DNA from 3 places in the Rosettibacter sp. KY25 genome. Region 2 is predicted to be linked to each of the others. Evidence: riboswitches for the same ligand, from Rfam matches in the RefSeq annotation. Region 2 holds a riboswitch; each other region holds the start of a gene.
The links. Region 2 has a riboswitch for thiamine pyrophosphate ahead of thiC (phosphomethylpyrimidine synthase ThiC). Riboswitches for the same ligand answer to the same signal wherever they lie in the genome.

Region 1: linked by a shared signal. The riboswitch ahead of AC27L2_RS02335 (TonB-dependent receptor) and the one ahead of thiC (phosphomethylpyrimidine synthase ThiC) in region 2 are both predicted to bind thiamine pyrophosphate.
Region 3: linked by a shared signal. The riboswitch ahead of thiO (glycine oxidase ThiO) and the one ahead of thiC (phosphomethylpyrimidine synthase ThiC) in region 2 are both predicted to bind thiamine pyrophosphate.

Annotation. Positions count from the first base shown of each region.
Region 1 is NZ_BAAJAO010000002.1:202,874-206,619, reverse strand. It holds gene AC27L2_RS02340 (LysM peptidoglycan-binding domain-containing protein) at 1-1,475, shown strand, start outside; TPP riboswitch at 1,538-1,633, shown strand; gene AC27L2_RS02335 (TonB-dependent receptor) at 1,709-3,746, shown strand, end outside.
Region 2 is NZ_BAAJAO010000003.1:27,949-31,694, reverse strand. It holds gene AC27L2_RS02650 (AIR synthase family protein) at 1-964, opposite strand, end outside; gene thiC (phosphomethylpyrimidine synthase ThiC) at 966-2,264, opposite strand; TPP riboswitch at 2,337-2,452, opposite strand; gene AC27L2_RS02640 (zf-HC2 domain-containing protein) at 2,499-2,744, opposite strand; gene AC27L2_RS02635 (RNA polymerase sigma factor) at 2,737-3,300, opposite strand; gene AC27L2_RS02630 (DNA-3-methyladenine glycosylase family protein) at 3,324-3,746, opposite strand, start outside.
Region 3 is NZ_BAAJAO010000021.1:22,878-26,623, forward strand. It holds gene nirB (nitrite reductase large subunit NirB) at 1-84, shown strand, start outside; gene AC27L2_RS11550 (uroporphyrinogen-III synthase) at 104-907, shown strand; gene nirD (nitrite reductase small subunit NirD) at 977-1,330, shown strand; TPP riboswitch at 1,555-1,649, shown strand; gene thiO (glycine oxidase ThiO) at 1,716-2,834, shown strand; gene thiS (sulfur carrier protein ThiS) at 2,862-3,077, shown strand; gene thiG (thiazole synthase) at 3,121-3,746, shown strand, end outside.

The DNA.
Region 1 (3,746 bases), on a different contig from region 2:
CTGGTATTAGTGTTGATTTGCTTCGAGATATGAATCCTGAATTAACTCAAGATGTAACTCCTCCTGATTATGATGGTGGCTATCCATTAAAAATTCCATCAAAAGTTTATGATGTATTTGCACAAAATCTCAAAAATTTGCCAGACGATGCAAAACTTCAATATATTGTTCATACAGTACAGCCAGGAGAAACTTTATCTAAAATAGCTAATCTCTATGATGTGAGTATTTCTCAACTTGCTGAATTAAATGGAATCTCTTCACGAAAAAAGTTAAACCCGGGAATTGAATTGAAAATTCCTAAATCTACTATAAGCGTTGACGACCTTGCAATTAATACTGATATGCTTCCTGCAATTGAAGAAGAAATAAATTCACTTGATAATAATCCTTCATATAAACTTCAAATTACCACAACAACCAATGATGATAAATATGCACAGTTATATTCTTCAATGTATGATGATTCTGTTGAATTTGTAGTACCTGAAGGAAAAACACCTGTAAAATATGTTGTTAAGAGCAAAGATAATCTTGTTGATATTGCTGATTTATTTGATGTGAGAGTATCAGATATTCGAAACTGGAATAATCTACCTTACACAACCAGAGTTAAAGTAGGGCAGGAATTAACAATTTATGTTCCAAATGATAAAGTTGATTATTATTCGAAAATTAATGAAATGAGTGAAAAAGAAAAGAACGAAATTTTATTTGTAAATTCAGATGAGACATGGATTGAACATAGAATCAGAAGCGGTGAATCATTATCAAGCATTGCAGCTAAATATGGTGTTACTGTAGCTCAATTAAAAGAATGGAATAATTTAAAAAGCAACAGTATTCATAAAGGGAAAAAATTGATTGTTTACTCAGGCAATCCCAAAAATTTAGCCTCAAATTCTTCTTCGAATAGAGCTGTAACAAGATATACTGTTCGTAAAGGAGATTCATTAAGTGAAATTGCAACTAAATTTGGAGTTACAATTGCTCAGCTGAAAAAATGGAATAACTTAAAATCGAATTCAATTCGTCTTGGACAGGTTTTAACAATTCATGGTAAAGATGATATTCGTTCTTATGGTGATAACACTTCAAAAAGAAATTCAAATGTTATAAAATATGTTGTGAAAAAAGGGGATTCAATTGGAAAGATTGCACAGAATTATAATGTTTCGATTAATGATATTAAAAAATGGAACAACTTAAAAAATAATAAAGTAGTAGCAGGAAAAACTTTAATACTCTACACAGATAATGTAGCGGATGCTAAATCAGAAATTAAATCAAAGAATAAAGAACTTGTAGCAAAAAATAATTCTAACGAAAAAGTAAAAATTCATAAGGTAAGAGAAGGTGAATCACTCTGGACAATTGCCAAACTTTATAAAGTTCTTGTAGCTGATATAATGTCGTGGAATAATCTTAAAAGTGATAAAGTAAAAATTGGTCAGATACTGAAGATTAGAAAATAATTGAATAATTAATTACATTTGTTCAGCAAATTTTAATTAACTAATTAGTTCTTAAAAAATAAAAAAGTCGTTAGGGGTGCTCCATTAAAAGGGGCTGAGATTATACCCTTGAACCTGATCTGGGTAATGCCAGCGTAGGGAAACGGTAACAAGAATAATTAAGTTACGCCGTTTTCCTTAAAAACGGCTTTTTTATTTCTTAAAATCTTGCAACAGCAAGAAGGAGGAATAAAATGAAAAACTTAATTATTCTTTTTTTGTTTTTATTAAATAATATTTATGCCCAAACAATATTAACTGGAAGAGTTTTAAGCTCTTCAAGTAAACAACCATTGTATTTAGCTAATGTTGTAATTAAAAATACAACTATTGGAACAAGCACAGATGAAAATGGGAAATTTACACTTAAAGGAGAATTCAAGAATACTGATAAATTGTTAATTTCATATCTTGGCTATGAACCAAAAGAAATTTTAATTGATGATTTACTTAAATCACCAGATAAAAACATTTTTCTTGAAAGTAAATTAATTATTAGTCAAACTGTTCTTGTAAAAGGTTCAATTGCTAAATCAGGAATTACACCAATTAGTTATACTAAACTTGAGCGAAGCGAAATTGCAGATGCATATACATATCAGGACATCCCGGAAATATTAAGTTATACTCCATCCGCAACTTTTTATTCTGAAAATGGAAATGGGCTTGGATATAATTATTTGAGCATTAGAGGATTTGACCAGCGCAGAATTTCAGTTTCCATTAATGGTATTCCTCAAAACGATCCCGAAGACCATAATGTTTATTGGATTGATTTTCCAGATTTACTTGAAAGTACAGAATTAATTCAGGTGCAAAGAGGAGCTGGCTCTGGAATTGCAGGTTATGCTGCAATTGGTGGTGCAATTAATATTATTACATCAACTTTTTCTGACCAGCCTCGTATAGAATTCTCTTCTTCAATTGGAAGTTTTAATACACGAAAATATTCTGCTGCTGTTTCGAGCGGATTGATTAATAATAAATATTCTGTTTATGCAAAACTTTCACAAACATTGAGCAGCGGATATCGCAATTCAAGCTGGGTTGATTTGAAATCTTATCATCTCTCCGCAGTTCGTTATGATGATAATTTAATTACTCAAATAAATATTTTTGGAGGTCCTCTTGCTGATGGTCTTGCATATACTGGATTACCAAAATTTGCAATAAAAAATAAAAATCTTCGTAAAGCTAATTATTCTTACTGGGAAGCTGATGATAAAAATTATACTTATACACTTGAAAGACGTCCAGATGAAATTGAAAACTTTTCACAACCCCACTTTGAATTATTAAATGAATTCAAAATGAATGATAAGATAACTTTTAATTCGGCATTATTTTTAGTTCTTGGCAATGGATTTTTTGATTATGATGGTTCATGGGGCGATACTACATATTTCAGATTAACTAAAGAAAATGGTTTTCATCCAATTCAAAATCCTGGAAATGTTTTAATTCGTGCAATGGTAGAAAATAAACAGTGGGGATGGATTCCTCGTGCGAGCATTAAGCATAATGATGGTGAGTTAATTATTGGCGGTGAATTCCGTTTCCATAATTCTGTTCATTGGGGAAGTATAAATTATGGAGAAAATTTACCTCAAGGTCTAACCAAAGACTTCCGCTATTATTATTATGAAGGTGGAAAAGATATTTTGAACTTCTTTGTAAATGAAAATTATCAGCTATCATCAAAAATAAATTTACTTGCAGAAGCACAGCTCTCATATCACAATTACAAAATCAAAAATGAAAGATATGTGAATAATAATTTTAGTATTGACGACCTCTATTTCAACCCAAGATTTGGAATAAATTATCGTTACTTGCCAGATTGGAATTTCTATTTTTCATTTGCAAGAGTTACAAGAGAACCGAGACTCAAAAATTATTATGATGCTGCTGAATCGAGTGGAGGTGCAGTTCCACAGTTCGAAACAAAACCAGATGGTTCTTATGATTTTTCAAAACCACTTGTTAAACCTGAAACCATGAATAATTTTGAAATTGGTTCCTCATACTCAAAAGAAAATTTATCAGCATCTCTAAATTTGTTTTACATGTTATTTAATGATGAAATTGTTAAACGAGGACAGGTCGATAGATTTGGTCAGCCAATTACAGGTAACATGGAAAGAACAATTCATTATGGTCTGGAAGGAACATTTTCTCTAAAGCATAATGATATTATAGAACTTACACTAAATGGTTCATGGAGCAAAAATT
Region 2 (3,746 bases):
CCTTTTCAAAAGGAAGTATCTCACCAATAACTGCGCAGTCAATTCCTTGATTATTTAATTCATTAACAAGTAAATCAACTTTATGTGGTCTTACAGTAATTACTAATGTGCCTTCACTAATTGAAATATAAGGGTCCATATCGAACAGTTCGCATACAGATTTAACTTCTGGCAACACAGGAATTTTATCTTTATAAATAATAATTCCTTTATTGCTTGCTTGTGCAACTTCAAACACTCCTCCAATAACTCCACATTCGGTTGCATCATGTAAAGATGTTACCCCTTCTTCTTTTACTCCAATTTTTACTGCTGTTAAAGCATCATCAACAGTACTCATTTTATAAAATAAATTTTCTGCTTTTGATAAAATATCAGCATCCAAATTTTCTTTAATATAATTTGGAAAAGTGTTAGCAAAAATTCCTGTTGCTTCTATTGCAGCTCCTTTTGTTATTACAATTAAATCTCCTTCCATAGCAAATTTGGGAGTCAAATATTTATCCTTTGGTCCAACGGCAATAAATGTAGCTCCGCCAACCATTGGATAATCTGTTCCTGTGTAACGAGCTGTATGGCCTGTTACAACAGCAGTTCCATATTTTTCACATTCTTGATGAATTACTTTCCAAACTTTTTCAAAATCATCTTCGGTAATATTCATTGGTAAATTAAAATCAAAAACTGCATAAGCAGGAGGAAATCCGCTTGTTGTAACATCACTTGCAAGAATGTGCCATGCAAACCAGGCTGCTTTTTCCCAGCCATATTGAGGAACAATATAAATTGGGTCTGTAGTAATTGCCATCACAGTTTCATTTGATACTTGAACAATCCCAATATCTATTCCATGAGAAGGAGGAATTAAAACATCATTTCTTTTTGCACCAAGTTGCGGATAAATATAATGATTAAAAAATTCAGGACTAATTTTGCCAATTGCAGGGAATTCGACTTTCTTCATATTAGACCTCGACCAATTTATTTTTGCGGATTGTATTTTCAACTAAATTCATTGGACAGAAAGGACCACACATTGAACAAGCTTCTGTTTTGCTTGCTCGACTATGAAAAATTTTTTTTGCTTCATTACCATATAATGCTAATTCAAATTGTTTATCCCAATCCAATTTGTAACGGGCTTCGCTCATTTTTTTATTTCTTTCAAGTGCATCTTTATTCCCTCGAGCTATATCAGCAATATGAGCAGCAATTTTAAAAGCTATAACTCCATTTTTTACATCTTCAACTGTCGGTAATCCTACATGTTCTGCAGGAGTTATGTAGCACAGCATATCAGCACCGTACCAACCGGCAAGTGCACCACCAATTGCACCTGCTATGTGGTCAAATCCTGCTGCAATATCAGTCGGCAGCATTCCAAGAATATAAAATGGAGCTCCTTTTGTAAGTTTCTTTTGAATCTGAACATTAGTTTGTATTTCATTAAGTGGAATGTGACCCGGTCCTTCAACCATTGTTTGAACTCCAGCTTTTCTTGCTCTTTCTACTAATTCGCCAATTATCATTAATTCAGCAATTTGTGCTCTGTCAGTTGAATCATTCAAACTACCTGGTCTTAATCCATCGCCAAGTGATAATGTCATATCATATTCACGAGCAATTTCAAGAAGTCGGTCATAATACTTATATAAAGGATTTTCTTCCTTGTTCTTAAGCATCCAGGCTGCAATTAAACCGCCGCCTCGAGATACTATACCGGTAATTCTTTTTTCGTTCTGGTATCTTTTCAATGTTTCCATCGTGATACCACAATGAACTGTTATATAATCTACTCCTTGTTTTCCATGTTCTTCAATGACATTAAAAATATCATCAGGTGTCATATCATAAATAGATGATTTTTTTGCAGCGGTAAATTCAGCTTCATAAATTGGTACTGTACCAAGTGGGATTGTGCAAACTTTCAGTATTTCCTCTCGAATAAACTTTAAATCTCCTCCAGTTGATAAATCCATAAGAGTGTCTGAGCCATATTCAATGGCAATTTTAGCTTTTTCAATTTCTTCAGCGATATTTATGTAGTCGTAAGATGTACCAATGTTTGTATTTATTTTAACAGTAAGAGATTCACCAATGGCTGTAAAGTTCGAAAGATTTATGTGATTTATATTTGCAGGGATCACTGCTCTTCCACTTCTGACAAGTTCAAGTATTTCATGTGGAGATTTATTTTCTTTTTCTGCTACATATTTCATTGCTTCCGTAACTTTGCCCATTTGAGCAAATTCTAATTGTGTCATTTCAACCTCCCTAATTTTAATAAGATTAAAACCGATGGAAGCAATGAGGGGATAATATAGGCTTAGAGAGAAAGGAATTTTTGATTACCTTCCCTACGCCGGTATTACCCGGATCAGGTTCAAAAGGCCGAAGTCGCATTCTAGACTTCCTCTCAGCCGGGTTGTCCCCAGCTTCCTCGGTATTGCAAAGTTCTAAAATTTTTATTTGATAATCAAATGAACAAGAAAATAAATTCAGGTATCAGAAGCGTTCTCTTTTAATCCCAAAAATTCAAGTAATCTGTTGTGTGCATCTTCAGACAGCTGCACATTATATCTTCTGTAAAATTGAATTGTATCTTCAACTGATTTGAAAAAATGCTGACAATTATCACAACTTTCTAAATGAGTTTTAATTTCTATGCATGTTGGTGAATTTAGTTCTTCACCAAGATTATCGCATATATGCATCATAACATCTTTACATGTTGGTTTATTCATAAGCTAATCTCTTATTTAATTCATTTCTCAAAAAAGCTCTTGCTCTGTGCAATCTTGATTTTACAGCTGGAATAGAAAGTTCAACTATTTTGGCTGTTTCTTCTGTAGACAATCCTTCAACGTCTCTTAACATGAATACAATTCGATATTCCGGTGCAAGTTTTTGTATAGCTTCATCAAGAATTTGTTTTAATTCATTATTTTCTGTTACATGTTCTGGAGTAACTTTCCAATCCGCAAAATTTTTTTCATCAATTAATGCTTCGTCGTCATCAATAGATGTAAATCCATATTTATTTTCTGAACGGGCAAGCATTAAACAATGATTTGCCACAACACGATAAAGCCATGTCGATAACTTTGAATCACCACTGAACTGATGTAAATTTTTTACCATGCTCAAAAAAGTTTCCTGCATTGTATGTTCAGCTCTTTCTTTGTTTCGGCAGATTTTAAAGGAAAAATTATAAACTGTCTGCTCATACATTTTTACAAGCTCAGTTAATGCTTTTCTATCCCCCTTTTGTGCTTTTTCAATTAATTCTTTTTCGTCCATTGAGTATGATGCCGTTATTTTAATTAAGATTCAGGTTGATTATTCAAACTCTTCCACAAATAGATGCTTGCTACAGTACAGTATGGATGCCAGTTCTTTTCTTTTGCAATTTTTATAACTTTATTGCTATCAGGCAAATTTTTCAATCCGTAATTTAACATTACAGCTTTTCTAATTCCAAGATCTGTATACGGAAGAACATTCAATCTTCCTAATGTAAAGATTAAAAACATGTGAACAGTCCAAATTCCGATTCCTTTTACTTTTGTCAATTCATTAATAATCTCTTCATCCGACATTTTAGAGATTCCGCGCAGTGTAATTTTTTTATTTATAACTTTTTCAGATAAATCTTTTATATACTTTATTTTTGCATTTGACAAACCAATAGTGCGCAAATTTTCGTCGCTTGTTTGCAAAATTAATTCAGGTGTGGGTTTATTATT
Region 3 (3,746 bases), on a different contig from region 2:
GATTCAACATTAGCTTTCAAAGAAGTAAGAGGACAAAAGATTCCTGAAGGCTGGGGAAATATTTACAGTCTCGATAAAGTGTAATTTTTATTGAGGAATTATTATGGAAAACAAAGTAATTGCAATTTTAGAAAATAGAACGAGTGAACAGTTAGCAAATCTAATCAGAAAAAATGAGGGAATTCCTTTCTTAGCCCCGGCAATTTCTGAAGTACCTGATATTAATACTAATGAACTTATTAATTTAATAACTAATTGGGATTTTATGCCGCCTCATATTTTTATATTTCAAACCGGTGTAGGAGTAAAGTTTTTATTTGAGGCTGTAAAAAACATAGGACTGAATGATAAATTTTTCTATCATCTAAACAAAGCAAAAATCATTGTACGTAGTAATAAACCTGCTGCTGCGTTGAGAACATACAATGTTAATCCTACGGACTATGCCAAAGAACCATTTACTACATCTGAAGTAATTATTGAACTAATGAAATACGATTTAAAAAATAAAAATATAGTAATACAAAACTATGGGGAAAAAAATGAATTATTACTAAAAACAATTGTCGAAAAAGGTGGAAATGTTACAGAAATTACATCTTACAAATGGGGTTTCCCAAGTGATATACAACCATTGATTGGATTAATGGATGCACTTGAAAAAAATGAGATAGATGTTGTAGCATTCACAAGTGCTGCACAAGTAAGTAATTTATTTACTGTTGCTAATAAACTAAACAGAACACAAAAATTAAGAGAAAATTTAAATAGAACATTAATTGTATCGATAGGACCTGTATGTTCATCAGCACTTAAAAATTTTGGAGTTAATATTACCAAAGAATCTAACCCGCCCAAATTAATGTATCTTATAAAAGCAATTAATGAAGTAATTCAAAAGAAGTGATTTACCACACTACCTAAATTTTATAATAAGAATAAATACACATTAATTAACAAAGAAAGGGGGATATATATGATAGATATAATTGAAAAAAAAATATGGATATATGCCTGCTCGGTAAATGATGTGCCAGAAAATGGTGGTGTATGTGTAAAATATGAGGATAAACAAATTGCATTATTTAATTTTACTTCTCGTGGTGAATGGTATGCAGTACAAAATTTATGTCCTCATAAAAATCAGTTGGCTTTATCAAGAGGGATAATAGGTGATAAAAATGGAGAACCTAAAATAGCTTGTCCGTTTCATAAAAAAAATTTTTCTCTTATCTCGGGATATAATCTTGATGGAGAAGGTTATGAAATTGACACATACCCAGTTAAAATAGAAAATGGTAGAGTATATATCGGGATTGATGATGAATGATTTATAACAATTATTTGAGTTAGTTAATTAAAAAATTATTAATGAAAAATATCTAAGAAATTCATTGCTATAAAGTGAAAAATTCTTTTACTGGATTTTATTTTCTGTTATATCAAAAATAAGTATTATAATCATTGGGAATATAATAGATGCGATTCAGCTTTAATAAAATATTTGACAAAAGATATAAGATGCAATAAATTTAATTATCAAATAATAAAGAGTAATTCCGTTAGGGGTGCCCAAAATTCTGGGCTGAGATTAAACCCTTGAACCTGAACTGGGTAATACCAGCGGAGGGAAACGGAAAGAAATTTTATAGCCGTTTTCCTCTTCAATTAAAAGGAAACGGCTTTTTTATTAAATAAATATCACAACTAGGAAAATGGAAAAAAAAATTTACATAGTCGGGGGAGGAATAATAGGATTAGCAGTTGGCTGGCAATTAATACGTAATGGAAAAAATGTTGAAATATACGAATCTCATTCAGCTGGTAAAGCAGCCAGTTGGGTTGCTGCAGGTATGCTGGCTCCTTATGCGGAATCGTATTTTGAAGGATTAGAACTTTTTGAACTTTGTAAAGAAAGTCTTCGCCTTTATTCAAAATTTCTTGACGAATTAAAAGAAGATTCTGGTATTTCTTTGAACCTTGATAAATGCGGAACTTTAATTATTGCTTTTAATAGAGATGATGTTGAACGAATCCAGCGTCTTTATAATTTTTATGTTCAAAATCAATTTCCGGTTTATTGGTTAGATGGTGATGAAGCACGTGAGATAGAACCCCTGTTATCTCCAAAAACTATTGCTGCCCTCTGGATTCCTGATGAAGCTCAAATAGATAATCGCGCTTTAATTGAAGCATTAAAAATAGCATTTGTAAAACGAGGGGGGCATATTTACGAAAATAAACTTGTTGATGAAATAAAATTAAACAATAATAAAGTTGTAGGAATTAAAGTTAATAATTCTTTTTTAGATACATCCAATAGTGTAGTTATATTGGCTGCTGGTTCCTGGTCAAAAAAAATAAAGGGATTATCGGAAGAAATACTTCCACCTGTTAGACCAGTAAAAGGACAAATTATTTCATTAAGTATGAATGACTCTTGCAAATTAACTCATATAATACGAGCTCCGGATGTCTATCTTACACCAAAATCAGATGGAAGGCTTTTAGTAGGTGCATCGAGTGAAGAAATGGGTTTTGATCTTACTCCAACTGCTGGAGAAATAATGTGGCTTTTGAGACGTGCATGGGAAGCAGCTCCATTTGTATATGAACTTGCTATAAGTGAATTAAGTGTGGGGTTGAGGCCTGGAAGCCGTGATAATGCTCCTATAATAGGTAAATCAAAGATTGAAAATTTGTATTTTGCTACAGGCCATTATCGTCATGGAATTCTTTTAACACCTATAACTGCTTATGGTATGAAAGAATTAATTATGACTAATACAATTATTGATTATATAAAACCATTTCAACCTTCAAGATTTTTTTAAAATAATATTTGTAAAAAGGTATCTGCTATGAAATTAATTATTAATGGAGAAGAGAAAATAATAAATATAACTAATGAAAATCTTTCACTTGAAGAACTCCTAACTTATTTGAACATAAAAAATAATCTTAATGGTATAGCAATAGCAGTAAATGAAAATGTTGTCAAAAAAGATGATTGGAATAAACCCATAGTAAAATCAGGTGATGTAATTGAAATAATCCATGCAGTTCAGGGTGGTTAAATATTTGTTAAATATTTTTTTAATTAAAAACTAAGAGAAGGTTATGAGTGAATTAATAATTGCCAATAAAAAATTTAATTCGAGGTTAATTCTTGGTACTGCAAAGTATCCTAGCCCTCAAATTATGTTAGAAGCATTAAAAGCAAGTGAAACAGAAATTGTAACAGTTGCTATTAGGCGTATAAATCTGAATAATCCTTCGAATGAAAATTTGGTTCAACTATTGGTCGATAATAATTTTTTTATAATTCCTAATACTGCTGGTTGTTATACTGCAAAGGAAGCTATTTTGACAGCACAACTTGCTAGAGAAGCACTAAAAACTAACTGGATTAAATTAGAAGTTATAGGTGATGATGAAACACTTTTCCCTGATATACCAGAATTACTTAAAGCTGCAGAACAATTAATAAAAGATGATTTTATAGTTCTTCCGTATTGTAATGATGACCCTGTAACGTGCCGTAAATTAGCAGATTTAGGTTGTGCAGCTATAATGCCTTTAGGAGCTCCTATTGGTTCAGGAATGGGTATTCGTAATCCGTATAATATTCAGATTATTCGTGAATTGATTAATTTACCTTTAATAATAGATGCAGGTGTTGGAACAGCATCAGACGTTGCAATTGCATTTGAACTTGGAGCTGACGGTGTTCTATTAAATACCGC